DNA from 3 places in the Streptomyces cyanogenus genome. Region 2 is predicted to be linked to each of the others. Evidence: predicted binding sites of a transcription regulator. Region 2 holds the regulator's gene; each other region holds the start of a gene.

Region 1 (10,274 bases), 2.1 Mb from region 2:
CCCCGCCGGCGGCCCCAGCGAGGAGCTGATGCAGCGGATGGGCGAGCTGATCGAGGAGATGACCAAGGCCGGTGTCCTGCTCGACACCGCCGGGCTCACCCCGTCCGCCGAAGCCGTCCGGCTGGACTGGGACGGCACGAAGGTCTCGGTCACCGACGGTCCGTTCACCGAGTCCAAGGAGGTCGTCGGCGGCTACGCGCTCATGCAGTGCAAGGACCGGGCGGAGGCGCTGGAGTGGACCCAGCGCTTCTTGAAGATCCACGGCACGGAGTGGCGGTTCGCCTGCGAGCTGCGGGAGATCGCCGAGGGCTGAGCCCGTTTGGCCGTCCGTCGACCAGGGTGTTGCATGGTGGGCTGTGGAATCACAGCCCACCGCGGCACACGCGATCGAGACCGTCTTCCGCCTGGAGTCGCCCCGTGTGATCGCCGGCGTCGCCCGGATCGTCCGGGACGTCGGCATCGCCGAGGAGCTGGCGCAGGACGCCCTGGTCGCCGCCCTGGAGCGGTGGCCCCGGGAGGGGGTGCCGGACAACCCGGGCGCCTGGCTCATGGCCACCGCCCGGCACCGGGCCGTCGACCTGGTCCGGCGCCGCGAGACCTACGCCCGCAAACTCGCCGAGATCGGCCGGGACCTGGAGACGGCCCCGCCGTCGTACGACGAACCCGCCGACCCGGACGACATCGACGACGACCTGCTGCGGCTGGTCTTCACCGCCTGCCACCCGGTGTTGTCGCCGGAGGCCCGCACCGCGCTCACCCTGCGCCTGCTGGGCGGCCTGACCACGGCCGAGATCGCCCGTGCCCACCTGGTGCCGGAGCCGACGATCGCCCAGCGGATCGTCCGCGCCAAACGCACCCTGGCGAAGCGGAACGTCGCCTTCGAGGTGCCGTACGGGCCCGAGCGCGAGGCCCGCCTCGGCTCCGTGCTGGACGTCATCTACCTGATCTTCAACGAGGGGTACGCGGCCACCGCAGGCGACGACTGGCTGCGCCCCGGCCTGTGCGAGGACGCGCTGCGGCTGGCCCGGGTGCTGTCCGCGCTGATGCCCGAGGAGCCCGAGGTGCACGGCCTGACCGCGCTGCTGGAGTTCCAGGCCTCCCGCGCCGCCGCCCGCACCGGCCCCGACGGCGCACCGGTGCTGCTGAAGGACCAGGACCGCCGCCGCTGGAACCGCATGCTCATCGCGCGCGGCGTCCGCGCCCTCGACCGCGCCGAGGCCACCGCGAGCGGCCCGCCCGGGCCGTACACCCTCCAGGCCGCCATCGCCGCCTGCCACGCGCGCGCGTACAGGTACGAGGAGACCGACTGGCGCGCCATCGCCACCCTGTACCGGCTGCTGGCCGTCCGCGCGCCGTCCCCGGTGGTCGAGCTGAACCGCGCGGTCGCCGTGTCGATGGCCGACGGCCCCGCGGAGGGCCTGAAGCTGGTGGACGCCCTGGCCGACGCGCCCGCGCTGCGCGGCTACCACCTGCTGCCCAGCGTCCGCGGCGACCTGCTGTCCCGCCTCGGGCGCACCGCCGAGGCCCGCGAGGAGTTCCTCCGCGCCGCCGGCCTGACCCACAACGAGCGGGAACGGCGCCTGCTGCTGCGCAGGGCGGGGGAGTGCGCCGGCGTCAGCCCAGCGGACGGCCGATCAGCATCGTCGGCGCCCCGGCGACCCGGGTGAGGAACACGGTGGCCGCGTTCGGCCCGTGCGGGCGCACCTTGCGGCGCAGTTCCTCCGGCTCCACCGCCGAGCCGCGCTTCTTCACGGTCAGCGTGCCCACCTCGCGCTCGCGCAGCAGGGCCTTCAGCTTCTTGACGTTGAACGGCAGCCGGTCGGTGATCTCGTAGCCGGTGGCGTACGGCGTGGACCGCGGCTCGTCGGCCGTGACGTAGGCGATGGTCGGGTCCAGCAGCCCGCCGCCGACCTCCTCGGCCACCTCGGCGACCAGGTGGGCGCGGATCACGGCACCGTCCGGCTCGTACAGGTAGCGCCCCACCGGCCGCACCGCGGGATCGGGCAGCCCGCGGCCGGGCAGGGTGCGCGGGCCGGGCAGCAGCGTGGCCCGCACGGCGCCCGGCGCCCCGGTCCCGAACCACAGCACCGCCTCCTTCACGTCCCCGCCGTCTGAGATCCACTCGGCCTCGGCCGCCGCCGGGATCACCTCGTGCGGGATGCCCGGCGCGATCTTCAGCGCGGCCCGGGGCGCCGCGAGCGCGGTCCCGACCGCCCAGGACAGCGGCGGCGAGTACGCCTCCGGGTCGAACACCCGGCCGCGTCCGCCCCGGCGCGCCGGGTCCACGAACACCGCGTCGTACCCGGCGGTGTCCACCTCCGTGACGTCGGCCTCGCGCACCTCGATCAGGCCCGCAAGCCCCAGCGCCTCGGCGTTCGCCCGGGCCACCGCCACCGTGACCGGGTCCCGGTCCACGGCCAGCACCCGGATCCCGGCCCGCGCCATCGCGATCGCGTCCCCGCCGATCCCGCAGCACAGGTCGGCGACGGAGGCCACGCCCAGCTCCCGCAGCCGCCCGGCCCGGTAGGCCGCCACGCTCGCCCGGGTCGACTGCTCGACCCCGTGCGGCGTGAAGAACATCCGGCCGGCGTCCTCGGCCCCGAACTTGGCCACCGCCCGCTGCCGCAGCCGGGCCTGGCCGAGCGCGGCCGAGACCAGTTCGGCCGGGTGGTCGCGGCGCAGCCGGGTGGCCACGGCAAGTTCCTGCGCGGGCTCGGTGTCCCGCACCTCGTCGAGGAGGGCGCGGCCTTCGGGGCTGAGGAGCAGAGCGAGGTCGTTCACCGGGTCATTGTGGGCCAGTCGGTGGATGGTGCGCCCGACGGCGGCGGTGTCGGCCGGGATCGGGGGCCGGGTCCTGGGAGGATCCGGCACCATGCGAGCAGTAGTACAAAATGACAAAAAGCGGGCGCGGCTCGCCGTGAGCACCTCCCGGAAGACGGCCGTGGGCTCCGCGGCCCTCACGCTGGCCGCCGCCGCCCTCCTGTCCGGCTGCGCCGGCGGCGCCGAACCCGCCACCGGCCACGGCGGCCCCGCCCGCGCCCCGGACCCGCAGGCCCGGGCGGCCGCCGAACAGGCCCGGCTGGCCGCCGCCGCCCGGCGCTGGGGCCTGGACCGCGTCCCGCTCACGCCCCCCGCACCACCGGCCAGGAAGCCGAAGATCACCCCCCGGGACGGCTTCGAGGTGGACGGGCAGGAGGAGGAGGACCTCCCGCCGGTCTTCACCGCGGTCCCCACCAAGCAGCGGGTCGTCTTCCTCACCATCGACGACGGCGCCGAGAAGGACCCGGCCTTCCTGCGCATGATGAGCGAGCTGAAGGTGCCGTACTCGGCCTTCCTCAGCAACTACCTCGTCAAGGACGACTACGGCTACTTCCGCCGGATGCAGGCCCAGGGCGTGACCCTCAACAACCACACCCTCACCCACCCCTACCTGCCCGGCCTTTCCTACGAGGAGCAGAAGGACGAGATCTGCGGCATGCAGGCCGTCATGAAGCGGGAGTTCGGCCGGGCGCCCACCGTGTTCCGGCCGCCGTACGGCAACTACAACGGCGACACCCTGCGCGCCGCCAAGGCCTGCGGGATCAGGTACGCGCCCATCTGGGACGAGGAGGTCTTCGTCGACCACTGGGAGTACCGCGACTGGGACCGCAGCCTGCACCCCGGCGACATCGTCCTCACCCACTTCCGCGGCCGGGACGACTGGGACGGCACGATGGTGGACGACATGCGCCGTTTCCTGAACAAGGTCACGCGCGAGGGCTACGCCGTGGCCCGCCTGGAGGACTACCTGTGAGGCGCCTGCGGGGCCCGGCCGCGGTCCTCGCCCCGGCCCTGCTCCTGGCGGGCTGCGCCCAGTCCGTCGACCCCATCGAACGCCTCGGCAAGAAGGCCGCCGAAGGGGTACGCCCACACGCCACCGCGCCCGGCCCCGGCTACCGGCACTGGGGCCTGACCCGGCCGCTCGCCCGCTCCCCGGTGCACCCGGCCCGTCCGCTCGCCGAGCACCCGGGGGTCCCCGTCCTGCCCCCGGTGGTCGACCACGTCCGCACCCGCGACCCGGTCGTCTTCCTCACCTACGACGACGGCTCCGAACGCGACCCCCGCTTCGTCGACATGGTGCGCGACCTCCGGCTGCCGGTCACCCTCTTCCTCACCGACAGCGTCGCCGCCCCCGGCTACGGCCACTTCGCCCGCCTGCACGCGCTCGGCGCCGGCATCGAGAACCACACCCTCGACCACCGGGCGCCGGCCGGACTGCCGTACGCCGGCCAGCGCGCCGAGATCTGCGGCCAGCAGACTCGCCTGCGCACCCGCCTCGGCGTCACCCCGCGCCTCTTCCGCCCGCCCTACGGCTCCTACGACCGCACCACCCGGCGCGCCGCGGCCGGCTGCGGCATCTCCGCCCTCGTCCTCTGGCGCGCCGCCCTCACCCCGGCCGGCCTCGCCTACACCCACGGCCCCCGCCACCTGCGCCCCGGCGACATCGTCCTGGTGGGCCCGGACGAGTCGACGGGCCCCTCCCTGCGCAAGCGCACGGTCGACGTGCTGAGGAAGGCACAGGAGGAGGGCCTGACGGTGGGGCGCCTGGAGGACTACCTCTGAGCGCCGGCCCGGCGCACACGACGCCGCCGGGGCGCCCGCGCACGCCGTTCACGGCCGACGCGCCGCACCGCGATTGGCACTCCGCTTGACCGAGTGCTAATCCCGGTCATAGTCTCGGCTCTGGCACTCCCCCCTGGAGAGTGCCAGACAAACGCGACGGGCAGGTCCGGCACCCGCGACGACGGATCGACCTGGTCGCCACCTCAGACAGTTAACCCCGTGAGATCTCCGAAGGGGGAGGTCGGATCGTGACGACCGCCAGCTCCAAGGTTGCCATCAAGCCGCTCGAGGACCGCATCGTGGTCCAGCCGCTGGACGCCGAGCAGACCACGGCCTCTGGCCTGGTCATCCCGGACACCGCGAAGGAGAAGCCCCAGGAGGGCGCCGTCCTCGCCGTGGGCCCGGGCCGGTTCGAGAACGGCGAGCGTCTGCCGCTCGACGTCAAGGTCGGCGACGTCGTCCTCTACAGCAAGTACGGCGGCACCGAGGTGAAGTACAACGGCGACGAGTACCTCGTCCTCTCGGCTCGCGACGTCCTCGCGATCATCGAGAAGTAATCACCTCAAGCGACTCTCCGCTTTGAGCTGCGCCCCTGGCCCCCGCGACCGATAAGAAGCCGGGCGCCCGGGGCGCAGCGTCTTTTCACCCACAGATTTCGAGAGGGCTCCCGCTGTCATGGCGAAGATCCTGAAGTTCGACGAGGACGCCCGTCGCGCCCTTGAGCGCGGCGTCAACAAGCTTGCCGACACGGTCAAGGTGACGATCGGCCCCAAGGGCCGCAACGTCGTCATCGACAAGAAGTTCGGCGCTCCGACCATCACCAACGACGGTGTCACGATCGCCCGCGAGGTCGAGATCGAGGACCCGTACGAGAACCTCGGCGCCCAGCTGGTGAAGGAGGTGGCGACCAAGACCAACGACATCGCTGGTGACGGCACCACCACCGCCACGGTCCTCGCCCAGGCGCTGGTCCGCGAGGGTCTGAAGAACGTCGCCGCCGGTGCCTCCCCGGCCGCCCTGAAGAAGGGCATCGACGCCGCGGTCAAGGCCGTCTCCGACGACCTGCTGGCCTCCGCCCGCCCGATCGACGAGAAGTCCGACATCGCCGCCGTCGCCGCGCTGTCCGCCCAGGACCAGCAGGTCGGCGAGCTGATCGCCGAGGCGATGGACAAGGTCGGCAAGGACGGTGTCATCACCGTCGAGGAGTCGAACACCTTCGGTCTGGAGCTGGACTTCACCGAGGGCATGGCCTTCGACAAGGGCTACCTGTCGCCGTACTTCGTGACGGACCAGGAGCGCATGGAGGCCGTCCTGGAGGACCCGTACATCCTCATCCACCAGGGCAAGATCTCCGCCATCGCGGACCTGCTGCCGCTGCTGGAGAAGGTCATCCAGGCCGGCTCCTCCAAGCCGCTGCTGATCATCGCCGAGGACGTCGAGGGCGAGGCCCTGTCGACCCTGGTCGTCAACAAGATCCGCGGCACCTTCAACGCCGTCGCGGTGAAGGCCCCCGGCTTCGGCGACCGCCGCAAGGCGATGCTGCAGGACATGGCCGTCCTCACCGGCGCCACCGTCATCTCCGAGGAGGTCGGCCTCAAGCTCGACCAGGTCGGTACCGACGTGCTCGGCTCCGCCCGCCGCGTCACCGTCACCAAGGACGACACCACGATCGTCGACGGCGCCGGCAAGTCCGAGGACGTGCAGGGCCGCGTCGCCCAGATCAAGGCCGAGATCGAGAACACCGACTCCGACTGGGACCGCGAGAAGCTCCAGGAGCGCCTCGCGAAGCTGGCCGGCGGCGTGTGCGTGATCAAGGTCGGCGCCGCCACCGAGGTGGAGCTGAAGGAGAAGAAGCACCGTCTGGAGGACGCCATCTCCGCGACCCGCGCCGCGGTCGAGGAGGGCATCGTCTCCGGTGGTGGCTCCGCCCTGGTCCACTCCTCCAAGGTCCTCGAGGGCAACCTCGACAAGACCGGCGACGAGGCCACCGGTGTCACGGTCGTCCGCAACGCCGTGGTCGAGCCGCTGCGCTGGATCGGCGAGAACGCCGGCCAGGAGGGCTACGTCATCGTGTCCAAGGTCAAGGACCTGGACAAGGGGCAGGGCTACAACGCCGCCACCGGCGAGTACGGCGACCTGATCAAGGCCGGCGTCATCGACCCGGTCAAGGTCACCCGCTCCGCTCTGGAGAACGCCGCCTCCATCGCCTCCCTGCTGCTCACGACCGAGACCCTGGTCGTCGAGAAGAAGGAAGAGGAGCCGGAGGCCGCGGGCCACGGCCACAGCCACGGCCACGCCCACTGAGCGACCCACGCCTGAGCGAAGGCCCGGCACCCCGGACGGGGAGCCGGGCCTTCGCCCTGTCCACTGCGCCAACGCGTCCGGCGCGGTCCAGTGCTCCCACGCGTCCGGCGCGGTCTACTGCTCCAGCTCGTCCAGCGCGCCGAGCTGCTGCATCAGCCCCAGCTGGTCGTGCTGCCACCAGGTCTCGGCGATCTTGCCGTTGTCCGCGAACCGGAACAGCGTCATCCCGGTCATGGTGACCTGCCTGCCGGTGGGTGCGATCCCCAGGAAGTCGCCCTTGTGCGTCGCGTCCCATGTCCACCGCGCGCAGGCCCGCTCGCCCTGGGCGATCACGTCCGCCACCGTGAACGCGAAGTCGAAGGCGCCGCGCCACATCCGGAACTCGGCGCGGGCGTTGTCCAGGCCGATGGTGTCCTGCGGGTTCGCCGGGTCGTGGCTGTGGATGTCCTCGTCCAGCAGGTCGTTGAGCGGCGGCAGCTCGCCCGCGGTCGCGAGCGCCTCGAAGAACCGCCGCACGGTGGCCACCATCAGGTTCTCGTCCCGTACGACGTCCAGATCGATGAACGTCGGCATCTCGTCGCACAGCGCGACCATCTCCCGGAAGATCCGGTCGGTCTCCGGGAGGTTCGAGTTCCGCATCGCCTCCTCGTACGACGGGAACTCCACCATCTCCACGATGTGCGACGCGTCCGAGCGGTCCGTGCCGACCACCGCGTGCGTCGCCGTCCGCTTCCCCTTGGTCTGCTCGACCCAGTCGTCGATGAGCCGGTTCATCTCGTCCAGCCGGCTCGTCCTGCACTCGATGAGCTGTACGAACGTCATGGCGCCGCCTCCGGCCCCCCTGGTCCGGTACCGTCCCGCCCATCTTCCCACCGGGACGGCAGCGCCACCCCTCGCTACTGCGGCCCGTACTTACGCCCCGTCCGGGAACTGATCCCGCCGAGCAGCCCGCGCGGGGTCACCTTCACCAGCCCCATCAGTGCCTTGTACCGGGGATCCGGAATGGACAGCGTCTTGCCGCGCGCGAGATCGGCCAGGGCCGCCGCGACCAGCTTGTCGGCGTCCAGCCACATCCAGCCGGGGATGTTGTCCGTGCCCATCCCGGCCCGCTGGTGGAACTCGGTGCGCACGAATCCCGGGCACAGCGCCATCAGCCGGACCCCGCTGCCGGCCAGGTCCTTCGCCGCGCCCTGGGTGAACTGCACGACCCACGCCTTGGACGCGCCGTACGTGCCGCGCGGGACGAACGCGGCCACCGAGGCGACGTTCACCACCCCGCCCCGGCCGCGCTCGCGCATCGCCTCGGCCGCCGCCGACGTCAGCCGGAGCACCGCCTCGCAGTGCACCTTGAGCATCCGCAGCTCGTCCGCCATCGCGACGTCCAGATAGCGGCCCTTGTTGCCGAAGCCGGCATTGTTGATCAGCAGGTCGACCGGGTTCCTCCGGTCGCCGAGCCGGTCGGCGACCGCCTCGATGCCCTTGTCCTCGGACAGGTCGGCGGTCAGCACCTCCACCTCGATGCCGTGCCGGTCGTGCAGTTCCGTCGCCTGCTCGCGCAGCCGCTTGGTGTCCCGGGCCACCAGGACGAGGTCGTGCCCGTCCGCCGCCAGCCGGCGCGCGAACGCGGCACCGATCCCCGCGGTCGATCCCGTAATCAGAGACGTTGTCATGGCCCAAGGGTAGTGACCGGGGCCGGCCCACCGCCGTCCGCGCGCGCCGTGCCCGGTGTCCTGCCGACGGGAACTCAGGCCCCGTGCTCGGAGACGTACTTCCGGGCCTTCGCCAGGGTCTCCGTGTGCAGCGCCGCGCCCGCCGCGAGCAGCCGGGGCAGCAGATGCCGCTCGGTGGTGACCGCGCGGAACTGCATCGCCGCCGTCACCCCGTGGTCCGGCCGGTGCACGATCTCGACCGGATCGCCCGCCCGGATCTCGCCCGGCTCGATCACCCGGAGGTAGGCACCCGTTGCGCCCTTCTGCGTGAACCTCCTGACCCAGCCGCGCTCGCCCAGATGGCCCTGGAAGGTGGCGCACGGAATGCGGCCGGAGGTCACCTCCAGCACCACGGTGGAACCGATCCGCCAGCGCTCTCCGACCAGCGCCCCGGAGACGTCCAGACCGTCCGTCGTGAGGTTCTCGCCGAAGCAGCCATTGGCCAACGATCTGCCGAGTTCCTGCTCCCAGGCGTCGAGGTCCTCGCGGGCGTACGCGTACACGGCCTGGTCATCCCCGCCGTGGTAGCGCGTGTCGCACACCGCGTCCCCGGTGAGCCCGCTCGCGCCGACGCCCCTGGGACCGGGCGCCGACACCCGCACCGGTCCGCCGGCGGGACGCTTGTCGATGCCGGTCAGGCCCTTCGGCTGGCTGGTGTACGCGACCTGCCGGGGGCTGCCCAGATTGACGGAAAGAAGCCTCATGCACGCACGGTAGGCGATCGAGGCCCAAAGTGTCGACGCAGTATCGGAGCTCGCACCCAAGGCTGTCTTATGCTCAAGAGGTGATCGAGGCCCGTCATCTCCGCGTCCTGCGCGCCGTCGCCACCACCGGCTCCTTCTCCGCGGCGGGGCGCCAGCTGGGCTGCACCCAGCCGGCCGTCAGCCAGCAGATGAAGGCGCTGGAGGCCTCGGTCGGCACCCCGCTGCTGGTCCGCACCGGCCGCGAGATGCGCCTCACCCAGGCCGGCGAGGCCTTGGTCCGGCACGCCTCCGGCATCCTCGCGGGGCTCACCGCGGCCGAGGAGGAGGTCGCCGCCATCGCCGGGCTGCGCGCGGGCCGGGTCCGGCTGGTCTCCTTCCCCAGCGGCAGCTCCACCCTGGTGCCCACCGCCCTGGCCGCCCTGCGCGCGGCCCATCCCGGCACCCGGGTCTCCCTGGAGGAGGCCGAGCCGCCGCGGTCCGTCGAACTGCTCCGCGAAGGCGACTGCGACCTGGCCCTGGCCTTCAGGTACGAGGGCGCGGCGGTCGCCGAGGACTGGGACGACCTCGTCGTACGCCCCCTGCTGACCGACCGCCTGGTCGCCCTGGTGCCCGAACGGCACCGGCTCGCGCGCGCGGAGGCCGTCGCGATCGGGGAGCTGGCCCAGGAGCCCTGGATCGCGGGCTGTCCGCGCTGCCGCGGCCAGCTGATCGAGGTGTGCGAGGGGGCCGGGTTCACGCCGCGCATCGACTTCGCCACCGACGACTACCCGGCCGTGGTCGGCCTGGTCGGAGCGGGCCTCGGCGTCGCCGTACTGCCCCAGCTGGCCGTGGAGTCGGTACGGCCCCGGGGCGTGCGCACGGTACGGCTGGAACCGGCGGTACGGCGGGAGATCGTCGCCCTCACCCTGCCGGACCTGGCACAGGTACCGGCCGTGTCGGCGACGCTGGAGCAACT
Region 2 (10,274 bases):
ACCCACAGCTGATCAAGGAGCGGGTCGGCGCGATCACCAAGGACCAGCTCGCCACCCTCATCTACACCTCCGGCACCACCGGCCGCCCCAAGGGAGTGCGCCTGCCGCACGACAACTGGGCCTACATGGCGAAAGCCACCGCCGCGACCGGCCTGATCAGCGCCGAGGACGTGCAGTACCTGTGGCTGCCGCTCGCGCACGTCTTCGGCAAGGTGCTCACCTCCGGGCAGATCGAGGTCGGGCACGTCACCGCCGTGGACGGCCGGGTCGACAAGATCATCGAGAACCTGCCGGTGGTGCAGCCGACGTACATGGCGGCCGTGCCGCGCATCTTCGAGAAGGTCTACAACGGCGTCGCCGCCAAGGCCCGCCAGGGCGGCCCGGCCAAGTACAAGATCTTCCAGTGGGCCGCCGAGGTCGCCCGCGAGTACGCCAAGGTCAGCCAGGACAACTTCCGCCGCACCGGCACCCACGCGGTGCCCTTCGGGCTGGCCGCCAAGCACAAGGTCGCCGACACCCTCGTCTACGGCAAGATCCGCGAGGCCTTCGGCGGCCGGCTGCGCGCCTGCGTCTCCGGCGCCTCGGCGCTCTCCCCGGAGATCGGCTACTTCTTCGCCGGCGCCGGCATCCACATCCTGGAGGGCTACGGCCTCACCGAGACCTCCGCGGCCTCCTTCATCAACCCCGGCGAGGCCTACCGCACCGGCACGGTCGGCAAGCCGCTGCCCGGCACCGAGGTCCGCATCGCCGAGGACGGCGAGATCCTGCTGCGCAGCCCCGGCGTCATGGACGGCTACCACCAGCAGCCCGAGAAGACCGCCGAGGTGCTGGAGTCCGACGGCTGGTTCCACACCGGCGACATCGGCGAGCTGTCGCCCGACGGCTACCTGCGCATCACCGACCGCAAGAAGGACCTCATCAAGACCTCCGGCGGCAAGTACGTCGCTCCGGCCGAGGTCGAGGGCCAGTTCAAGGCGGTGTGCCCGTACGTCTCCAACATCCTGGTGCACGGCGCCGACCGGAACTACTGCACCGCCCTCATCGCCCTGGACGAGCTCGCCATCCTCGACTGGGCGAAGGAGAACGGGCTGGAGGGCAAGTCGTACGCCGAGATCGTCGCCGCGCCGCAGACGGTGGAGATGGTCGACGGGTACGTGCGGCAGCTCAACGCAGGGCTGCAGAAGTGGCAGACCATCAAGAAGTTCCGGCTGCTGCCGCGGGATCTCGATGTGGAGCACGGGGAGATCACGCCGAGCCTGAAACTGAAGCGGCCGGTGGTGGAGCGGGAGTACAAGCACCTCATCGAGGAGATGTACGTCGGTACGCGGGAGGCGTAGCGAGGTTCCGGAGGGGGCGGCGGGGGCCGCTTGCGGCGCGGCTCGTCCATGGCCCGTCGCGCGGGTCGTCCATGGCTCGTCGTGCGGTTCCCCGCGCCCCTTTGCTGCTCGCCTGCGCTCGAATGGAGCCCTCTTGTGTTCACTTCGGTGACTCAACGGTGATGGGCGCCTCCGGTCTGTCACTCTGGCCGCATGGACATGGCGGCCATACCGACGCAGCGGGAGAGCGGCGGCACCCACCCCGGTGAGACACGGGGCCGGGCCACACTGCCCGGGAGTCCCCTCGCGCCGGGGGCGGCCCGCGCGCTGGTGCGGACCGCGCTGGCCGAGGCGCCCGGGGTCGCCGCCCGGCTCGCCGACGACGCCATGGCCGTCGTCAGCGAACTGGTCACCAACGCCGTCGTGCACGCCGGCACCGAGATGCACCTTGAGTGGCGGCTGGAGGACACCGGCGCGTTCGTCGTCGAGGTGCACGACCAGCACCCCACCCGGGCCCCGCGGGACGCCACGGGCGGCGAGGGGACGTATGACACCCCGGAGTACGGACGCGGCCTGCGCCTGGTCGCCACGCTCGCCGAGTCCTGGGGCGTCACCTACCGCACCGGTGCCAAGACCGTCTGGGCGCGGCTGCCCCCGGGCGGCAGCGAGACCCCGGACGGCCCGGGCCCCGGCCCCGCCCTCGGGATCGCCGAGGACCTCGCCCCGCAGCCGCACCGCGCCGAGGGCGACCGGGACTGGCTCGGCCGGGGTGCCCTGTCCTTCCTCGCCGAGGCCTCCGACCTGCTCGCCGGACAGCTGGACGAGAACCTGGTCGCCGCGCTCACCGGCCAGCTGATCGTGCCGCGGCTCGCCGACTGGTGCGCGGTCTGGCTGGAGGACGAGGCGACCGTACGCGGCGGCGCCGGCGGCGGGCCCGCCCGGGTCTGGCACGCCAGCGAGGCCCGCATCGAGGAACTGCGGTCCGCCCTGGAGAAGGAGCCGCCGTGCCCGCCGGACGGGCTGCGCTCCGGCCCCGAGCCCTACCCGTGGCCGGGCCACGCCCTCGGCCCGCAGGGCGTCCACGGGACGGCGCTGTCGTACCGGCTGATCGCGGGCGGGCGGCCGCTCGGCACGCTGGTCATCGGCCGGTGCGGGATCACGGGCTTTCCCGACGAGGTCACCGGGCTGGTGGAGGACCTCGGCCGCAGGGTCGCCCTCGCCATCGGCGCGGCCCGCCAGTACGCCCGCCAGGCCACGATCAGCGCCGTCCTCCAGCGCGGCCTGCTGCCTGGCGCGGTCGCCGAGATCCCCGGCGTGCGCAGCGCGCTCGTCTACGAGCCCTGCGACAAGGGCGGCCCGAGCGGCGACTTCTACGACCTGTTCCCGGCGGGCGACGGCCGCTGGTGCTTCGCCGTCGGCGACGTCCAGGGCAAGGGCCCGGAGGCCGCCGTGGTGATCGGCCTGGCCCGCCCCTGGCTGCGCCTCCTGGCCCGTGAGGGCTACCGGGTCGCCGACGTCCTGGACCGCCTCAACCAGCTCCTGCTGGACGACGCCACCGAGGCCGCCGACGCCGCCGCCCGCGCCCTGGTCGCCGGGGGCCGGCCGATGGCCGCCGGGGACGGCCCGCAGACCCGGTTCCTCTCCCTCCTCTACGGCGAGCTGACGCCGTACGACGGCGGGGTCCGCTGCACCCTCGCCTCCGCCGGCCACCCGCTGCCGCTCGTCCTCGGCCCCGACGGCACCGTGCGCACCGCCGCCCGCCCGCAGACGCTGCTCGGCGTCGTGGAGGACGAGACGTACACGAGCGAGACCCTGGAGCTGCGCCCCGGCGACAGCCTGCTGTGCGTCACCGACGGGGTCACCGAGCGGCGCTCCGGCAGCCGCCAGTTCGACGACGGCGACGGGCTCGCCCGCGCCCTGTCCGGCTGCGCCGGGCTCAGCGCCGAGCTGATCGCGGAAAGGATCCGCCGCCTGGTCCACGACTTCGGCGGCGGCCTGCCCGAGGACGACCTGGCCCTGCTGGTGCTCCAGGCGGAGTAACGCTCGCGGTGCTGGACAATGGAAGGCATGCCTTCCGCACTCCCCGACGGCGAGCCCGTCCCCGCCGACGGCGCGCTGCCCGCGCACGCGCTCGCCGGGGCAGCCGGCCGCCCGCTCGGCTTCTACCTGCACGTCCCGTACTGCGCGACCCGCTGCGGCTACTGCGACTTCAACACCTACACCGCGACCGAGCTGCGCGGCAGCGGCGGTGTGCTCGCCTCCCGGGACAACTACGCGGACACCCTCGCGGACGAGATCCGGCTGGCGCGGAAGGTGCTGGGCGACGACCCGCGCGAGGTCCGCACGGTCTTCGTCGGCGGCGGTACGCCGACGCTGCTGGCCGCCGACGATCTCGTACGGATGCTGGGGGCGATCCGGGACGAGTTCGGGCTGGCGCCGGACGCGGAGATCACCACGGAGGCGAACCCGGAGTCCGTCGACCCCGCGTACCTCGCCACCCTCCGCGCGGGCGGCTTCAACCGGATCTCCTTCGGCATGCAGAGTGCCAGGCAGCATGTGCTGCGCGTGCTCGACCGGACGCACACCCCCGGCCGCCCCGAGGCGTGTGTCGCGGAGGCGAGGGCGGCGGGCTTCGAGCACGTCAACCTCGACCTGATCTACGGCACGCCGGGGGAGAGCGACGACGACTGGCGGGCGTCCCTGGAGGCCGCCCTCGGTGCCGGCCCCGACCACATCAGCGCCTACGCGCTCATCGTGGAGGAGGGCACCCAGCTCGCCCGCCGGATCCGCCGGGGCGAGGTCCCGATGACCGACGACGACGTGCACGCCGACCGGTACCTGATCGCCGAGGAGATGCTGGGCCGGGCGGGCTTCGAGTGGTACGAGGTCTCCAACTGGGCCACCTCCGAGGCGGGCCGCTGCCTGCACAACGAGCTGTACTGGCGCGGCGCCGACTGGTGGGGCGCGGGCCCCGGAGCCCACTCGCACGTGGGCGGGGTCCGCTGGTGGAACGTCAAGCACCCGGGGGCGTACGCGGCGGCCCTCGCCTCCGGCCGCTCCCCGGGCGCGGGCCGGGAGCTGCTGTCCGACGAGGACCGGCGGGTGGAGCGCATCCTGCTGGAGCTGCGGCTGCGGGAAGGGGTTTTGCTGTCCCTGCTGAAGGAGGAGGGGCTGGCGGCTTCCCGGCGCGCGCTGGCGGACGGGCTGCTTCAGGAGGGGCCGTACGAGCAGGGGCGGGCCGTGCTGACCCTGCGGGGGCGGCTGCTGGCGGACGCGGTGGTACGTGACCTGGTGGACTGATCACTCGGGTGGGTGAACCCCTGTGAACCGACGTTCCGCTCCCACCTGGTCATCGAGTTCGTCAGGCCCCACCGCTGCCCGTGACGAAGTCGATCAGCTCCTCCACCCTCCCCAGCAGCTCCGGCTCCAGGTCCTTGTAGGACCCCACCCGCTTCAGGATCGCCTGCCACACCGCCCCGGTGTTCTCCGAAGGCCAGCCCAGCGCCCGGCACACGCCCGTCTTCCAGTCCTGCCCCTTCGGCACCGCCGGCCACGCCTCGATGCCCAGCGAGGAGGGCTTCACCGCCTGCCAGATGTCGATGAACGGGTGGCCGACCACCAGCGCGTGCTCGCTGGTCACCGACTCCGCGATGTGCCACTCCTTCGTGCCCGGCACCAGGTGGTCCACGAGGACGCCCAGGCGGGCGTCCGGGCCCGGGGCGAAGGACTCCACGATGGACGGCAGGTCGTCCACGCCCTCCAGGTACTCCACGACCACGCCCTCGATCCGCAGGTCGTCGCCCCACACCTTCTCGACCAGCTCGGCGTCGTGCCGGCCCTCCACGTAGATGCGGCCGGCGCGGGCCACACGCGCGCGTGCCCGGGGGACGGCGACCGAACCGGAGGCCGTACGGGTGGGCCGTACCGGAGCCGGCGAGGACGGCCGGACCAGCGTCACCACCCGGCCCTCCAGCAGGAAGCCGCGCGGCTCCAGCGGGAACACCCGGTGCTTGCCGAAGCGGTCCTCCAGCGTCACGGTGCCGGCCTCGCAGCGGATCACCGCCCCGCAGAACCCGGTGCCGGGCTCCTCCACCACCAGGCCCGGCTCGGCCGGAACCTCCGGCACCGGCTTCGGCTTCTTCCACGGAGGGGTCAGGTCGGCGGAGTACACACGAGGGCGCGGGCCCGAGGGACCCTCGTCGGAAGGGCGGTGGCGGGAGACGGGTGGGCGCATTCGGATGACGATAGGAGAAGCCGCGCACCGCGGCGTACGACACGCCGGAACGGCCGGGAAGAGCAGCTCAGATCACGCCGAACCGTGCTGCCAGGTCCTGTCGTTGGCGGCGGACGAACCCCGCGTCGACCACCGCGCCGTGACCCGGCACGTACAGCGCGTCCTCGCCGCCCAGGGCCAGCAGCCGGTCGAGGGCGTCCGGCCAGCGGGACGGGACCGCGTCCGGGCCCGCCTGCGGCTCGCCGGACTCCTCCACCAGGTCGCCGCAGAAGACCACCTCCGGATCCCCCGGCACCAGGACCGCGAGGTCGTACGCGGTGTGGCCGGGGCCCACGTTGGCCAGCAGCGCCTGCCGGCCGCCGCCGAGGTCGAGGGTCCACTCGCCGGAGACCAGGTGGCCGGGCGGGACGAGCGCGTCCACCGCCTCGTCCGCGTCCGCCACCGGCAGCCCGTTCCTGATCGCGTCCAGGCGCAGCTCCGCGCGCTCGTGCGACAGCGCCGCGTCCAGGCCCACCGCCGCGTACACCTCGGCCCCGGCGAACGCGGCCGCGCCGAACACGTGGTCGAAATGGGGGTGGGTGAGCGCGAGATGGGTCACACGGCCGCCCGCCAGTTCCTCGGCCTGCGCGCGCAGCCGGGCCCCCTCCGCCAGGCTCGACCCGGCGTCCACGAGGAGCGCCGTGTCCTCCCCGAGGACCAGCCCCGCCGTGCAGTCCCAGCCGGGCAGCCGGCACCGCCCCACCCCGGCGGTCAGCCGTTCCCAGCCCAGCTCTTCCCAAGTCACGCTCATAGCGGCGACGCTAGCGGTACGAACCGGTACCGCGGCCCGACCTTGCCCAGTGTGTACCCGACAGCCGTACACTGGGCCGGGGGAACGTTGGCACTCGCATGCGAAGAGTGCCAGGCCGACGACCCGAAGGGACGAGGGGACGACATGCTGGAGGTGCGCGCGAATGCTGAGTGAACGCAGGCTTCAGGTACTGCGCGCCATCGTCCAGGACTATGTCGGCACCGAGGAGCCGGTCGGGTCGAAGGCCCTGACCGAGCGGCACAACCTCGGGGTCTCCCCGGCGACCGTCCGCAACGACATGGCGGCCCTGGAGGACGAGGGGTACATCGCCCAGCCGCACACCAGCGCGGGGCGGATCCCCACGGACAAGGGCTACCGGCTCTTCGTGGACAAGCTCGCGGGCGTGAAGCCGATGACCGCGCCCGAGCGGCGGGCCATCCAGAACTTCCTGGAGGGCGCCGTCGACCTGGACGACGTCGTGGCGCGGACGGTGCGGCTGCTGGCGCAGCTGACCCGGCAGGTCGCCGTCGTGCAGTACCCGTCGCTGACCCGGTCCACGGTCCGGCACGTGGAGCTGCTCTCGATGGCTCCCGCGCGCGTGATGCTCGTGCTGATCACGGACACCGGCCGGGTCGAGCAGCGTATGGTCGACTGCCCGGCGCCGTTCGGCGAGGCCTCGCTCGCGGACCTCAGGGCGCGGCTCAACAGCCGGGTCGCGGGCCGCCGGTTCACCGATGTGCCGAAGCTGGTCGAGGACCTGCCGGAGGCCTTCGAGCCGGAGGACCGCGGTACGGTCTCCACGGTGCTCTCCACTCTGCTGGAGACACTGGTGGAGGAGAACGAGGAGCGGCTGATGATCGGCGGTACCGCCAATCTCACCCGCTTCGTGCATGACTTCCCCCTCACGATCCGGCCCGTCCTGGAGGCCCTGGAGGAGCAGGTCGTGCTCCTCAAGCTCCTCGGCGAGGCGAAGGATCCGGGCGTGACCGTGCGCATCGGCCACGAGAACGCCCACGAGGGACTCAACTCCACCTCCGTCGTGTCGGTCGGCTACGGTTCGGGCGGCGAGGCGGTTGCCAAGCTCGGCGTGGTCGGACCGACCCGCATGGACTACCCGGGAACGATGGGAGCGGTACGCGCAGTGGCACGGTACGTCGGACAGATCCTGGCGGAGTCGTAAGTGGCCACGGACTACTACGCCGTTCTCGGCGTGCGCCGCGACGCGTCGCAGGATGAGATCAAGAAGGCGTTCCGCCGGCTCGCGCGCGAGCTGCACCCGGACGTCAACCCCGACCCGAAGACCCAGGAGCGGTTCAAGGAGATCAACGCCGCTTACGAGGTGCTGTCGGACCCGCAGAAGAAGCAGGTCTACGACCTCGGCGGCGACCCGCTCTCCCAGTCGGGCGGCGCGGGCGCGGGCGGCTTCGGCGCGGGCGGCTTCGGCAACTTCTCCGACATCATGGACGCGTTCTTCGGCACGGCGTCGCAGCGCGGGCCGCGCTCGCGCACCCGGCGCGGCCAGGACGCGATGATCCGGATCGAGGTCGAGCTGGGCGAGGCGGCCTTCGGGACGACCAAGGACATCCAGGTCGACACCGCGGTCGTCTGCAACACCTGCAACGGTGAGGGCGCGGCTCCCGGCACGTCCGCGCAGACGTGTGACATGTGCCGCGGCCGCGGTGAGGTCTCCCAGGTCACCCGGTCCTTCCTGGGCCAGGTCATGACCTCGCGGCCCTGCCCGCAGTGCCAGGGCTTCGGAACGGTCGTGCCCACGCCGTGCCCGGAGTGCGCCGGCGACGGCCGGGTCCGCTCCCGCCGCACGCTCACCGTGAAGATCCCGGCCGGTGTCGACAACGGCACCCGGATCCAGCTCGCCGGCGAGGGCGAGGTCGGCCCCGGCGGTGGTCCGGCCGGCGACCTGTACGTCGAGATCCACGAGCTGCCGCACCCGATGTTCCAGCGGCGCGGTGACGACCTGCACTGCACGGTCACGATCCCGATGACGGCGGCGGCCCTCGGCACGAAGGTGCCGCTGGAGACGCTGGACGGCATGGAGGAGGTCGACATCCGGCCCGGTACCCAGTCCGGCCAGTCGATCCCGCTGCACAACCGGGGCGTCACGCATCTGCGCGGCGGCGGCCGGGGTGACCTGATCGTGCACGTCGAGGTGACCACGCCGACCAAGCTGGACCCCGAGCAGGAGCGACTGCTGCGCGAGCTGGCCAAGCTCCGCGGCGAGGAGCGCCCGCAGGGCCAGTTCCAGCCGGGCCAGCAGGGGCTGTTCTCGCGGCTGAAGGACGCCTTCAACGGGCGCTGAGGACGGGCGTACGGGGGGCTCCGGCCCCCTCTATGCCAGTGGCCTATGCCGGGGGAAGCCCGGATTCGGACTTGTTCGGAGGACGTGACAACATGCCGTCATGTCCTCCCCGCTGACCGATCTCTTCCCCCACCCGATCGTGCAGGCCCCCATGGCGGGCGGTGTCTCCCTCCCGCAGCTCGCCGCCGCCGTCTCCGAGGCCGGTGGCCTCGGGTTCCTCGCCGCCGGGTACAAGACCGCCGACGGCATGTACCAGGAGATCAAGCAGCTGCGCGGGCTCACGAACCGGCCCTTCGGCGTGAACGTGTGCATGCCGCAGCCCGAGCACGGTGAGTCCGGCGCGGTGGAGGTGTACGCGCACCAGCTGGCCGGCGAGGCCTCCTGGTACGAGACCGAGCTGGGCGACCCGGACAGCGGCCGGGACGACGGCTACGACGCCAAGCTCGCCGTCCTCCTCGACAACCCGGTGCCGGTGGTCTCCTTCCACTTCGGCGTGCCGAGCCGGGAGGTGTTCGACACCTTCCGCCGGGCGGGAACCCTCACCCTGGTCACCGCCACCACCGTCGAGGAGGCCCGCGCGGTGGAGCGGGCCGGCGCGGACGCGGTGATCGCCCAGGGTGTGGAGGCCGGCGGACACCAGGGCACCCACCGGGACCTCCCGGAGAACGACGGTTCCGGCATCGGACTGCTGTCGCTGGTCGCGCAGATCCGGGAGGCCGTACGCATCCCGGTCGTCGCCGCCGGCGGCATCATGTGCGGCAGCCAGATCGCCGCCGTCCTCGCGGCGGGCGCGAGCGCCGCCCAGCTGGGCACCGCCTTCCTCGCCACCCCCGAGTCCGGCGCGCACGCCCTGCACAAGCAGGCGCTGACCAACCCCCTGTTCGCGCGCACCGAGCTGACCCGCGCCTTCACCGGCCGCCCGGCCCGCGGGCTGGTCAACCGCTTCGTGCGCGAGCACGGCCCGTACGCCCCCGCCGCCTATCCGGAGGTCCACCACCTGACCTCGCCGCTGCGCAAGGCCGCCGCCAAGGCCGGGGACGCGCAGGGCATGGCGCTGTGGGCGGGGCAGGGCCACCGGATGGCCCGGGAGCTGCCGGCCGGACGGCTGGTGGAGGTGCTGGCGGCCGAACTCGCCGAGGCAGGGACAGCGTTGTCGGACCTGCCGCTGCCCGGAGGTGACCCGCGATGACCGCGCCCGTCTTCGTCGTCGACCAGCTCGGAGAACTCGACCGCTTCGGGCCGGAGTTCGTGCTCGACGGCCCCGAGGGACGGCACGCCGTGTCCGTGAAGCGACTGCGGCCGGGCGAGGACGTGGTCCTCACCGACGGGCACGGACGCTGGGCGGAGGGCGTCGTCAAGGCCGCCGAGGGCAAGGACCGGCTGGTCGTCACGGACCTGGAGCCCGTGCACGAGGAGCCGCCGGCCAGCCCGCGCATCACCGTCGTCCAGGCGCTGCCGAAGGGCGACCGCGGCGAACTGGCCGTCGAGACGATGACCGAGGTCGGCGTCGACGCGATCGTGCCCTGGCAGGCGTCCCGCTGCATCACCCAGTGGAAGGGCGAGCGCGGTCTGAAAGCCCTCGGCAAGTGGCGGGCCACCGCCCGCGAGGCCGGCAAG
Region 3 (10,274 bases), 950 kb from region 2:
GGGCCGCCGCGAGGCCGGGCGGCCTCGGTTCTTCACCCACCCCACCAGCAGGTTGAGCGGGACGGACACCAGCCCGAGCGCGTGGTCCGGCAGGCCCGACGCCCGCGCGCAGCCGACGACGACCAGCGCCCCGCCGGGCGCGAGCCGGTCCCGGAGCCGCGTGAGGGTCTCGGCGAGAGGGAGGTGGTGGAGCACGGCGACGCAGGTGATGACGTCGTAGGGACCGGCGGGGAGCGCGCGGGAGGCGTCGGCGACGGTGTAGGTGACGGGAGCGGAGGCGGGCGTCAGCCCCCGTGCCCGGGCGAGGATTCCGGCGTCGGCGTCCACCCCGTGCACCTCCCGGGCCCGCCGGGCGAGCAGCCGTACCAGGTCACCGCTGCCGCACCCCACGTCCAGCGCGGCACCGAAGCGGCGGGGCAACTGCCGTGCCAGCCACGGATGGTAGTGGGCGTTGTGGTCCCAGGGGTGGGCGGCGTTGAAGCGGCCCAGGGCGTCGGCGAGGCGCGCCGCAGGGGTCGTCGTCATGGCCCCCACTCCACCACGGTCCTCCCCGAGCCGTCATCGGTCTCCGGACCGGGGCACCATGGAGGCGAGGAGGCACCCACCGATATGAATCACGCCCAGCTCACCGCCCTAGGACGGGCTCTTCGGCTGCTCGGGGAGCACGGGGAGGCCCTGACCGCCGACACGCCGGACGCCCGGCTGCACGAGATCAAGGACGATCTGCGGCGCGCCCTCGACCTGCTGGACGACACCGTCACCACGGGCGCGCCCGCCACCCGGTGCCCCGAGCACCCGCAGGGCCCGGTGGACGAGAGCGCGCCCGACCTGTGCCTGCTGTGCGAGACCCGGCGCCGGGCCGCGCGCCGGTCGGAGTTCCAGGGCAGCAGGCCCCGGCCGGGCGAGCCGGTCCGCACCGCCCCGTCCCGGTACGGCGTGCGCGACGACCGGCCGCAGCCGCAGCAGCGGTGGCTGCCCGAGCTGTGGAACGGGCAGGAGTGGCAGCTCTGCGGCACACCGAGGCGGGACCGGCACGAGGCGGAGGCCTATCTCGCGGCCCAGCGGCGCGGGTCGCGGCCCGCGATGGCCTACCGGCTCGTGCACGAGTTCACCGACTACGAGGTGCTGCGGGTGTGGGGGACGCCGGTACGGGTCGACATCGAGCCCCTGGGCAACCTCTGAGCCCGAGCGCCGGTCAGCTCAGGGTCTTCACGGCCGCCGCGTCGTACGGCTTCAGCTCGTCGAAGCGGTCGCCGAGCACCTTGGCCGCCCACTCCGGGTCCTGGAGCAGCGCGCGGCCGACGGCCACCAGGTCGAACTCGTCGGACTCCAGGCGGTCCAGGAGGTTGTCGATGTTCTTGACCGGGGAGCCCTCGCCCTTGAACGCGTTGACGAAGTCGCCGTCGAGGCCGACCGAACCGACGGTGATGACCGGCTTGCCGGTGAGCTTCTTCGTCCAGCCGGCCAGGTTCAGGTCGGAGCCGTCGAACTCGGGCAGCCAGTAGCGGCGCGTGGAGGCGTGGAAGACGTCGACACCGGCCGCGGCGAGCGGGGTGAGCAGGGCCTCCAGCTCCTCGGGGGTCTCGGCGAGCCGGGCGGTGTAGTCCTGCTGCTTCCACTGCGAGTAGCGGAAGATGACCGGGAACTCGGGCGAGACCGCCGCGCGCACGGCGGCCACGATCTCGGCGGAGAACTGGGTGCGGGCCACCAGGTCGCCGCCGTAGGCGTCCGTACGACGGTTGGTGCCGGACCACAGGAACTGGTCGAGCAGGTAGCCGTGCGCGCCGTGGATCTCCACGCCGTCGAAGCCGATGCGCTCGGCGGCGGCAGCGGCCTCGGCGAACGCGGCGATGACGTCGTCCACGTCCTGCTGGGTCATGGCCTTGCCGGTGGGCTCGGCACCGGCGGTCTCCAGGCCGGAGGGGCCGACGGCGGGAGCGTCCGGGTAGGGGGCGTCACCCTGCTTGCGGACCATGCCGATGTGCCACAGCTGCGGGACGATCCGGCCGCCGGCCGCGTGCACGTCCTCGGCGACCTTCGCCCAGCCCGCCAGCTGCTCCTCGCCGTGGAACCGCGGGACGCGGTCGCTCTGACCGGCCGACGCGTGGCCGACGTAGGTGCCCTCGGTGACGATGAGGCCGACGCCGGCGGCGGCGCGGCGGGCGTAGTACGAGCGGACGTCCTCGCCGGGGACGCCGCCCGGGGAGAACATGCGGGTCATCGGCGCCATCACGATCCGGTTGGGAACGGTGAGACCGTTGAGCGCGATCGGGCGGGACAGGATCTGGGCCGCTCGGGAGGCGGGCGTCGTGGCGGTCACGTGGGGGCTCCTCGTGGATGGCGGATTAAACCGGTCGGTATGTGAGCACGCATTGTTGCAGCTTCTTAAGTAATCACCTATGCGCTGCCCCACATTCCGCCCCACGGGAATCCATTGCGTGGCGCCGCTCACACTCCGATCACCTCAAGCGGCCCCAGAGCTGGGTCGCCGTCTGTTCCGTGAACCCTGTCGGTGAGGGATCCGTCGGCAGCTGCGCAGGCACCGTCGTGTCCTTCTTCCTGCCCGGCTTGTCGGCGAAGAGGGTGACGGTCAGGGTGAGCCGGGCGTCGTAGGCGACGGTCCACACCGTGCGACGGGTGATGCCGCCGCCCGCTCCCGCCGTGAACAGGCTCGCCGGAGGGCCTGCGACCGGGGTGGCCCCGGCACCGGCCTGTACCGGCGTGGCCGCCGCGCGGGCCGCCTGCCCGGGCAGGACCCGGTGGCGGTCGGGATGCGCGGAGTAGACGGTGCGGCCGTCGCGGGTGATGCGGGCGACGGTGTACGGCGCGGCGTACATGCCGTCGGCCGCGACCGCCGCGTACGCCGACGTGAGCCTCAGCGGAGTGGGCGCGGCCGTCTTCGCAAACCCGGTCAGCGGCGCCCCGAACGGCATCCTCTCCAGCGGCGTCATCACCGTACCCGCCTCCACCGCCCCGCTCACCGCGTCGTTGAAGGGTTGCCGGGCGTAGTCCGACCCCCCGTACAGCACCCGCACCGCACCGTCGCCGGGCTCCATGCCCACGACGGCGGTGTGCAGCCGTACCCCCTTGCCTGCCGTCCGCCCCTTGACCAGTTCCGCCGTGGAGACCTGCAGGGGGAGGTCGAAGGTGGTGCGCACGGTGTAGCCGCCGCGCGCCAGTTGGTCCTCGCTGATGCCGAGCCGGTCGGCGGCCTCTTTCGCCGCGACGTCGATCAGGTACTGCCGCTGCCCGTCGGTCGCCCCCGGCGGATAGAACCGGAACGCCGGGAAGCGGGCCCCGGAGCGCTGCTTCGCCGTGATGTCCCCGCTCGACGCCATGGCGTCCAGCACCCACTCCCAGCGCTTCTGGAGTGTCGCCGTGACCTTCGGGTCCGAGCCGGCCTTCTCGTAGTAGGAGGGGAGGTTGATGATGGCGGCCAGGGCCGCACCCTGGGAGACCGTGAGGTTCCTGGTGTCGACGTCGAAGTAGTTGCGCGCGGCCGACTGGATGCCGGCGGCGCCCCGGCCGAAGTACACGGTGTTGAGGTAGCCCTCCAGGATCTCGTCCTTGGAGCGCGTGCGGTCCAGCTTGACCGCGATCAGCGCCTCGCGCGCCTTGCGTGACAGGGTCTGCTCGGGGCTGAGCAGCGCGTTCTTGACGTACTGCTGGGTGATGGTGGAGCCGCCCTGCCGTTCGCCGCCGGTCAGCGCCGCCGCGACGGCACGGACGAGGGCCTTCGGGGAGACGCCGGAGTCGGTCCGGAAGGAACGGTTCTCTGCGGCGATCACCGCGTTCTGCACATACCGCGGGACCTGCGACAGCGGCACTTCCTGACGGTCGACCGGACCGCGGCGGCCCAGGTAGGCGCCCTTCTCGTCGAGGAAGACGGTGCTCTGGACGACCGTGTCCGGATGCGGCTCGGGAATGACGGTGAGCTTGTACGCGACGACGACCGCCCCGCACAGCAGGGCGAGCAGGAGAAGGAAGGCGCCCAGCAGGTGACGCGCGATACGGCCCCGGTTGCGGCGCAGACGGACGCGGAACGGGACGCGCCGCGACCTCGCGCGTGCGCGCGCCTTCTCGGGCGCCTTCCGCGGTTCCTCCCTGGGCTTCTCCTCGGGCCTCTCCCTGGGTTCCTCCTTGAGCTCCGGGGTCATGCCGACCACCCCCCGCTCCGCAGCCGTGCCACGACGGCGCCGGCGGCGTCGTACACCCTGACGCCCTCACCGCCCCGGGTCTTCTCCATGCCCTCGACGATGAGCGCCTTGGTGTCCTGTGCGGACAGCGACGTGGTCGCGTACCAGACCCCCCAGCCGGGGCTGCCCGCCAGGGTGAGTACCTTGGCGGCGACCTGACGGTGACCGGTGCTCAGCTCGACGCGTCCCGGGTCCCCGGTGACGCCGTAGTACAGGCCGGACAGGAAGTACCTGCCCTCGACCGGCTCCGCCTGCAGGGACACCCCCGGCTCGTGGCGCGAGTAGGCGTCCAACCCGCGGAACCGATCGGCCTGTTGCGGCGTTGACCAGTGACTGCCGTCCGCGGTCAGCCACATCTCCACGCCGGGCGCCGCCTGCACCCGCTCCCCGGGCGCCACGATCCGCACGGAACCCACCACCCGACTGCCCGCCGTACCGGACGACTCACCGTGGCCGCTCCCGGCGACCCGGCCGACGGCGAGGGAGCCCCCGGCCACCAGCACCACCGCGCAGGCACCGGCGGTCACCGCGGCCCGGCGCCGCCGCCTCGCCCGCCCCCGTGCGATCACCGCGTCCAGCGGGAGCGGGCCGGGAACCACGTCACCGGCCACGGCGGCGTAGGCCTCGCGCAACCGCTGTTCGTCACCCCCGGCCGCCTTCGTCCCACGCCTGGCGACGTGGCGCACCGCGCCCTTGGAGATGCCGAGCAGCTGACCGATCTGCGCGTCCGGCAGCCCCTCGCCGTACCGCAGCACCAGCACGGCCCGCTGCCGGGCGGCACGGCCCACGAGCGGCCACGGCCGCCGCAGCCGGCTCCGCACGAGGTGACGCCGTACGTGGAAGTCGACGTCGTTGCGCGGAACGCGGCGCCAGCGCGCGTACACCCGTACCAGCGTCCTCCGTGCCAGTTCCTCCGCCTCGGGCAGGTCCTCGGTGAGCAACCGCGCGGTGACGAGGAGCCGGGGCCAGCAGGCGCGCGCGCAGGCAGCGAAGTCGTCATGGATCCGGGCACCCGTCCGCATCGTCTTCTCCTTCGGTCACGTGTGTTTCGATGTACGCCGCGCCTGCGGCCCACGGGACCTGTACGCACGGGCGGGACAGGCGGGTTGCACGGGAAACGCAAGACACAGAAAGAAAGCAGAGAGACCCGGTAAGACTCAGCAAGACGCGGCAAGACTCCGGCGGAGGGCATGACCGAGGACGAGTTCGACGCTTTCTACGCGGCGGCCTTCCCCCGCCTGACCGGGCAGCTCTACGCCTTCACCGGAGACCACGGCGAGGCCCAGGACGTGGTGCAGGAGGCGTTCGTGCGCGCCTGGGACCGGCGGAAGTCCTTCCTGGCCGACAGCGCCCCCGAGGCCTGGATCCGCACGGTCGCCGTACGGCTGGCGGTCAGCCGCTGGCGGCGCGCCAGGCGCTGGCTGGAACTGATGCGACGGCACACGCCGCCCGAGTCGACTCCCGGCCCCGGCCCCGAACACACCGCCCTGGTGGCAGCGTTGCGCCAATTGCCCCAGGCGCAGCGGTTGGCGATCGTCCTGCACCATCTGTGCGACTTGAGTGTCGAGCAGGTAGCCTCCGAGACCGGCGCGCCCGTGGGTACGGTCAAGGCCCGGCTGTCCCGGGGCCGGGCGGCACTGGCGAGGCAGCTGGGCACGGACGAGGCCGATGAGCCGGTACGGAAGGAGGGCGGCCGTGTCGGATGACCTCGTCCCGGACGACCTGACCACCGCACTCCGCGAGTTGGCGACGGCGAACGAGAGACCGCCGGCCCTCGGCGCTCCCGGGATCCGCCGCCGCGCCGTCCGCCGGAACCGCCGCCGTCGCACGGCCCTCGTCCTCGGCGCGGGCGCCGCGGCCCTCGCCCTGGCGGCCTTCGCACTGGCGCTGAATCCGGGCGACGGCACTCCGGCCCACCGCCAGGCCCCGGCGGCCACCGCTCCCCGGCTCCCGGCGTCCCCCACGCCCACGCCCACCCCCACCCCTCTCACGTCCCCGGTCACCGGCACGGTGGACGTCGAGAGGCGGGTCCTGACCGTCGACGGCCGGGTCATGCGCATCACCTCGGGCTACCCGACCCGCCCCTCCGCCGGCCTGCTGACCGTCGCCGCGAAACTCGACCTCACACGGGACACGGCCTACGGACTCACCAAGTCCGCCTGCAAGGTGGCCGAACCGTACGTGGTCGAGCTGCGTGGCACCGACAGGTCCAGCCTCTACGTCGGCTCACTCGCCTGCGGCCCCCGCGGCGCCTGGATCGGCCTCGACACGAAGAACGCCGTATGGCTCTACAACAGGCTGAGGCCGGGCGACACGCTGTCGGTGGCGGTCACGCCGAGGACCTAGCCTTCGGCAAACGCCCGAGGGCGGCACCCCCAGCCACCAGCTGGGAGTGCCGCCCTCGGTCCGAAGGACAGGCGATCAACCGTCAGGTCGATCAGAAGTCCATGTCACCGCCCGGCATGCCGCCGCCGGCCGGCGCGGCGGCCTTCTCCGGCTTGTCGGCGATGACGGCCTCGGTGGTGAGGAACAGCGCGGCGATGGAGGCGGCGTTCTGCAGGGCAGAACGGGTCACCTTCGCCGGGTCGATGATGCCCTCGGCGACCAGGTCGACGTACTCGCCGGTCGCGGCGTTCAGGCCGTGGCCCGGGGTCAGGTTGCGCACCTTCTCCACCACGACACCGCCCTCGAGGCCGGCGTTGACGGCGATCTGCTTCAGCGGGGCCTCGAGCGCGATGCGCACGGCGTTGGCGCCGGTCGCCTCGTCACCCTCCAGCTCCAGCTTCTCGAAGACCTGGGAGGCCTGCAGCAGGGCCACGCCACCACCGGCGACGATGCCCTCCTCGACGGCCGCCTTCGCGTTGCGGACGGCGTCCTCGATGCGGTGCTTGCGCTCCTTGAGCTCCACCTCGGTGGCGGCACCGGCCTTGATGACGGCCACGCCGCCCGCGAGCTTCGCCAGGCGCTCCTGGAGCTTCTCGCGGTCGTAGTCGGAGTCGCTGTTCTCGATCTCGGCGCGGATCTGGTTGACGCGGCCGTTGACCTGCTCGGAGGAGCCGGCACCGTCGACGATGGTGGTCTCGTCCTTGGTGATGACGACCTTGCGGGCGCGGCCCAGGAGGTCCAGGGTCGCGTTCTCCAGCTTGAGGCCGACCTCCTCGGAGATGACCTCGCCGCCGGTGAGGATGGCGATGTCGCCGAGCATGGCCTTGCGGCGGTCGCCGAAGCCCGGGGCCTTGACGGCGACGGACTTGAAGGTGCCGCGGATCTTGTTGACGACCAGGGTCGACAGGGCCTCGCCCTCGACGTCCTCGGCGATGATCAGCAGCGGCTTGCCCGACTGCATGACCTTCTCCAGGAGCGGGAGCAGGTCCTTGACCGAGGAGATCTTGGAGTTGGCGATGAGGATGTACGGGTCCTCCAGCACCGCCTCCATGCGCTCCATGTCGGTCGCGAAGTAGGCGGAGATGTAGCCCTTGTCGAAGCGCATGCCCTCGGTGAGCTCGAGCTCCAGGCCGAAGGTGTTGCTCTCCTCGACGGTGATGACGCCTTCCTTGCCGACCTTGTCCATCGCCTCGGCGATCAGCTCGCCGATCTGGGTGTCGGCGGCGGAGATGGACGCGGTGGAGGCGATCTGCTCCTTGGTCTCGACGTCCTTCGCCTGCTCCAGCAGGGCGGCGGAGACGGCCTCGACGGCCTTCTCGATACCGCGCTTCAGGGCCATCGGGTTGGCACCGGCGGCGACGTTGCGCAGGCCTTCCTTGACCAGGGCCTGGGCGAGCACGGTCGCGGTGGTCGTACCGTCACCGGCGACGTCGTCCGTCTTCTTGGCGACTTCCTTGACCAGCTCGGCGCCGATCTTCTCGTACGGGTCCTCGAGCTCGATCTCCTTGGCGATGGAGACACCATCGTTGGTGATCGTGGGGGCGCCCCACTTCTTCTCGAGGACGACGTTGCGGCCCTTGGGGCCGAGCGTCACCTTCACGGCGTCCGCGAGCTGGTTCATGCCGCGCTCGAGGCCGCGCCGCGCCTCCTCGTCGAACGCGATGATCTTGGCCATGTGAAGTGGTCCCTCCAGGACTGGGGGTGATTCCTTCGGACCGCGCCCGCGCCCGCGACGGACGGCTCGCCGGCCTCGTGGTTCCTTGCCCCACCCGGCCCGCGGGCCTCACCGACCCGGTCCTTCACTGTCACTCTCACCTTCAGAGTGCTAACGCCAATGATTAGCACTCGGCATGGTCGAGTGCAAGCGCCTGCACGGGTACGGGCCCCGCGTCAGCCGCCCGCGAACAGTGGAACCCGGGGACGGCGAAGGGCCCGCACCCTCTGCGAGGTGCGGGCCCTTCGGACAAGAAACGTTCAGGCGGTGACGCGAACCATGTCGGCCTGCGGGCCCTTCTGGCCCTGCGAGATCTCGAACTCGACCCGCTGGCCCTCTTCCAGGGTGCGGTAGCCGTCCATCTGAATCGCGCTGTAGTGGACGAAGACGTCCGCACCACCGTCGACCGCGATGAAGCCGTACCCCTTCTCCGCGTTGAACCACTTGACGGTGCCCTGAGCCATGCCTAACTCCCCTATTACTGGCCCTTGCACAGATCCACACTTCGCGGACCCGGGTCAGACCTCACCCCCCATTGGCCGGGGGCGTGCGCCGGAACGCGTCGACCGCGGCTGAATGTATCTGTCCAACTGCCGTCTGCAACAGGTCAATCGGACGAGAATTCTGGACGCGGGAGGTCCGGAAAGTGGTGAGAATTCACCTGGATTCAGGGCAAGTCGGGCCCCACAAAAGCCGCAGAGAACCCGCACACTTTGGCTACTTCTTGTCGGGCCACTCGGCATGATTACAGGGCCGCCGACCTGGGGGCCGAGACCGTGTTCCCCAACTCTACCGCGCTCAATCACGCAGAATTGCCCCCTCCGTTTCTCTTACGGAGGGGGCAATCCGATGAACAATCGGTAACCGATGTTACCGAAGGTAATGGAGAGCCGGCCGGCGGGCCGGTCAGCCTCCGGCCACCGCCGGGATGATGGACACACCGGCACCGTCGGGGGTCGCCGTGTCCAGGCCCTGCTCGAACCGGACGTCGTCGTCGTTGACGTACACGTTGACGAACCGGCGCAGCTTCCCCTGGTCGTCCAGCACCCGGGCCGCGATCCCGGTGTGGTTCTTCTCCAGGTCGGCGATGACCTCGCCGAGCGTCGCCCCCTCGGCGGCGACCTCGGCCTGCCCACCGGTGTAGGTGCGCAGGATGGTGGGGATGCGAACGGTCACGCTCATGCGAGGCCAGCCTCTCGGAAGGAGTCCAGGGTCGGGCGGATGGTGGCGGTGACGCCGGTCCCGGCCACCGCGTCCAGGGTCTTCAGGCCGTCGCCGGTGTTGAGGACGACCGTGGTCTTCGCCGGGTCCAGCACCCCCGCCTCCAGCAGCTTGCGGGTGACGCCGACGGTCACGCCGCCCGCCGTCTCCGCGAAGATGCCCTCGGTCCGCGCCAGCAGCTTGATCGCGTCCACGATCTGCTCGTCCGTCACGTCCTCCACGGCACCGCCGGTGCGGCGCGCGACGTCCAGGACGTACGGCCCGTCGGCCGGGTTGCCGATGGCCAGGGACTTGGCGATGGTGTCCGGCTTCTGCGGACGGACCACGTCGTGGCCGGCCTTGAAGGCGGTGGAGACCGGGGAGCAGCCCTCGGCCTGGGCGCCGAAGATCTTGTAGGGCCGGTCCTCGACCAGCCCCAGCCTGATCAGCTCCTGCAGGCCCTTGTCGATCTTCGTGAGCTGGGAGCCGGAGGCGATCGGGACCACGATCTGGTCGGGCAGCCGCCAGCCGAGCTGCTCGCAGATCTCGTACGCCAGGGTCTTGGAGCCCTCCGCGTAGTAGGGCCGCAGGTTGACGTTGACGAAGCCCCAGCCCTCGCCGGCCGGGTCGCCGATCAGCTCCGAGCAGAAGCGGTTCACGTCGTCGTAGTTGCCCTCGATGCCGACGAGCTCGCCGCCGTAGACCGCGGCCATGACGACCTTGCCCTGCTCCAGGTCGTGCGGGATGAACACGCAGGAGCGGAAGCCGGCCCGGGCGGC

The links. Region 2 encodes HrcA, which represses chaperone genes, less so after heat shock. Its sites were predicted from a motif close to TTNGCACTCNGNNNNNCNGAGTGCNAA; they were not measured.
Region 1: the regulator HrcA is predicted to act here: its motif matches at 4,676-4,702, upstream of groES (co-chaperone GroES).
Region 3: the regulator HrcA is predicted to act here: its motif matches at 8,420-8,446, upstream of groL (chaperonin GroEL).

What each region holds. Positions count from the first base shown of each region.
Region 1 is NZ_CP071839.1:5,246,981-5,257,254, forward strand. Features, by position in the region: gene S1361_RS23765 (YciI family protein) at 1-313, shown strand, start outside; gene S1361_RS23770 (RNA polymerase sigma factor) at 357-1,667, shown strand; gene S1361_RS23775 (class I SAM-dependent methyltransferase) at 1,615-2,781, opposite strand; gene S1361_RS23780 (polysaccharide deacetylase family protein) at 2,873-3,793, shown strand; gene S1361_RS23785 (polysaccharide deacetylase family protein) at 3,790-4,602, shown strand; gene groES (co-chaperone GroES) at 4,851-5,159, shown strand; gene groL (chaperonin GroEL) at 5,278-6,906, shown strand; gene S1361_RS23800 (ester cyclase) at 7,021-7,728, opposite strand; gene S1361_RS23805 (SDR family NAD(P)-dependent oxidoreductase) at 7,803-8,576, opposite strand; gene S1361_RS23810 (MOSC domain-containing protein) at 8,651-9,319, opposite strand; gene S1361_RS23815 (LysR family transcriptional regulator) at 9,400-10,274, shown strand, end outside.
Region 2 is NZ_CP071839.1:3,114,585-3,124,858, reverse strand. Features, by position in the region: gene S1361_RS14030 (AMP-dependent synthetase/ligase) at 1-1,337, shown strand, start outside; gene S1361_RS14025 (SpoIIE family protein phosphatase) at 1,536-3,356, shown strand; gene hemW (radical SAM family heme chaperone HemW) at 3,384-4,616, shown strand; gene S1361_RS14015 (DUF3097 domain-containing protein) at 4,678-5,550, opposite strand; gene S1361_RS14010 (MBL fold metallo-hydrolase) at 5,618-6,340, opposite strand; gene hrcA (heat-inducible transcriptional repressor HrcA) at 6,504-7,520, shown strand; gene dnaJ (molecular chaperone DnaJ) at 7,521-8,657, shown strand; gene S1361_RS13995 (nitronate monooxygenase) at 8,758-9,846, shown strand; gene S1361_RS13990 (16S rRNA (uracil(1498)-N(3))-methyltransferase) at 9,843-10,274, shown strand, end outside.
Region 3 is NZ_CP071839.1:4,067,638-4,077,911, forward strand. Features, by position in the region: gene S1361_RS18225 (class I SAM-dependent methyltransferase) at 1-525, opposite strand, end outside; gene S1361_RS18230 (hypothetical protein) at 610-1,182, shown strand; gene S1361_RS18235 (NADH:flavin oxidoreductase) at 1,196-2,320, opposite strand; gene S1361_RS18240 (transglycosylase domain-containing protein) at 2,460-4,157, opposite strand; gene S1361_RS18245 (sigma factor-like helix-turn-helix DNA-binding protein) at 4,154-5,218, opposite strand; gene S1361_RS18250 (SigE family RNA polymerase sigma factor) at 5,387-5,902, shown strand; gene S1361_RS18255 (hypothetical protein) at 5,892-6,542, shown strand; gene groL (chaperonin GroEL) at 6,634-8,256, opposite strand; gene S1361_RS18265 (cold-shock protein) at 8,556-8,759, opposite strand; gene S1361_RS18270 (ubiquitin-like small modifier protein 1) at 9,202-9,477, opposite strand; gene thrC (threonine synthase) at 9,474-10,274, opposite strand, start outside.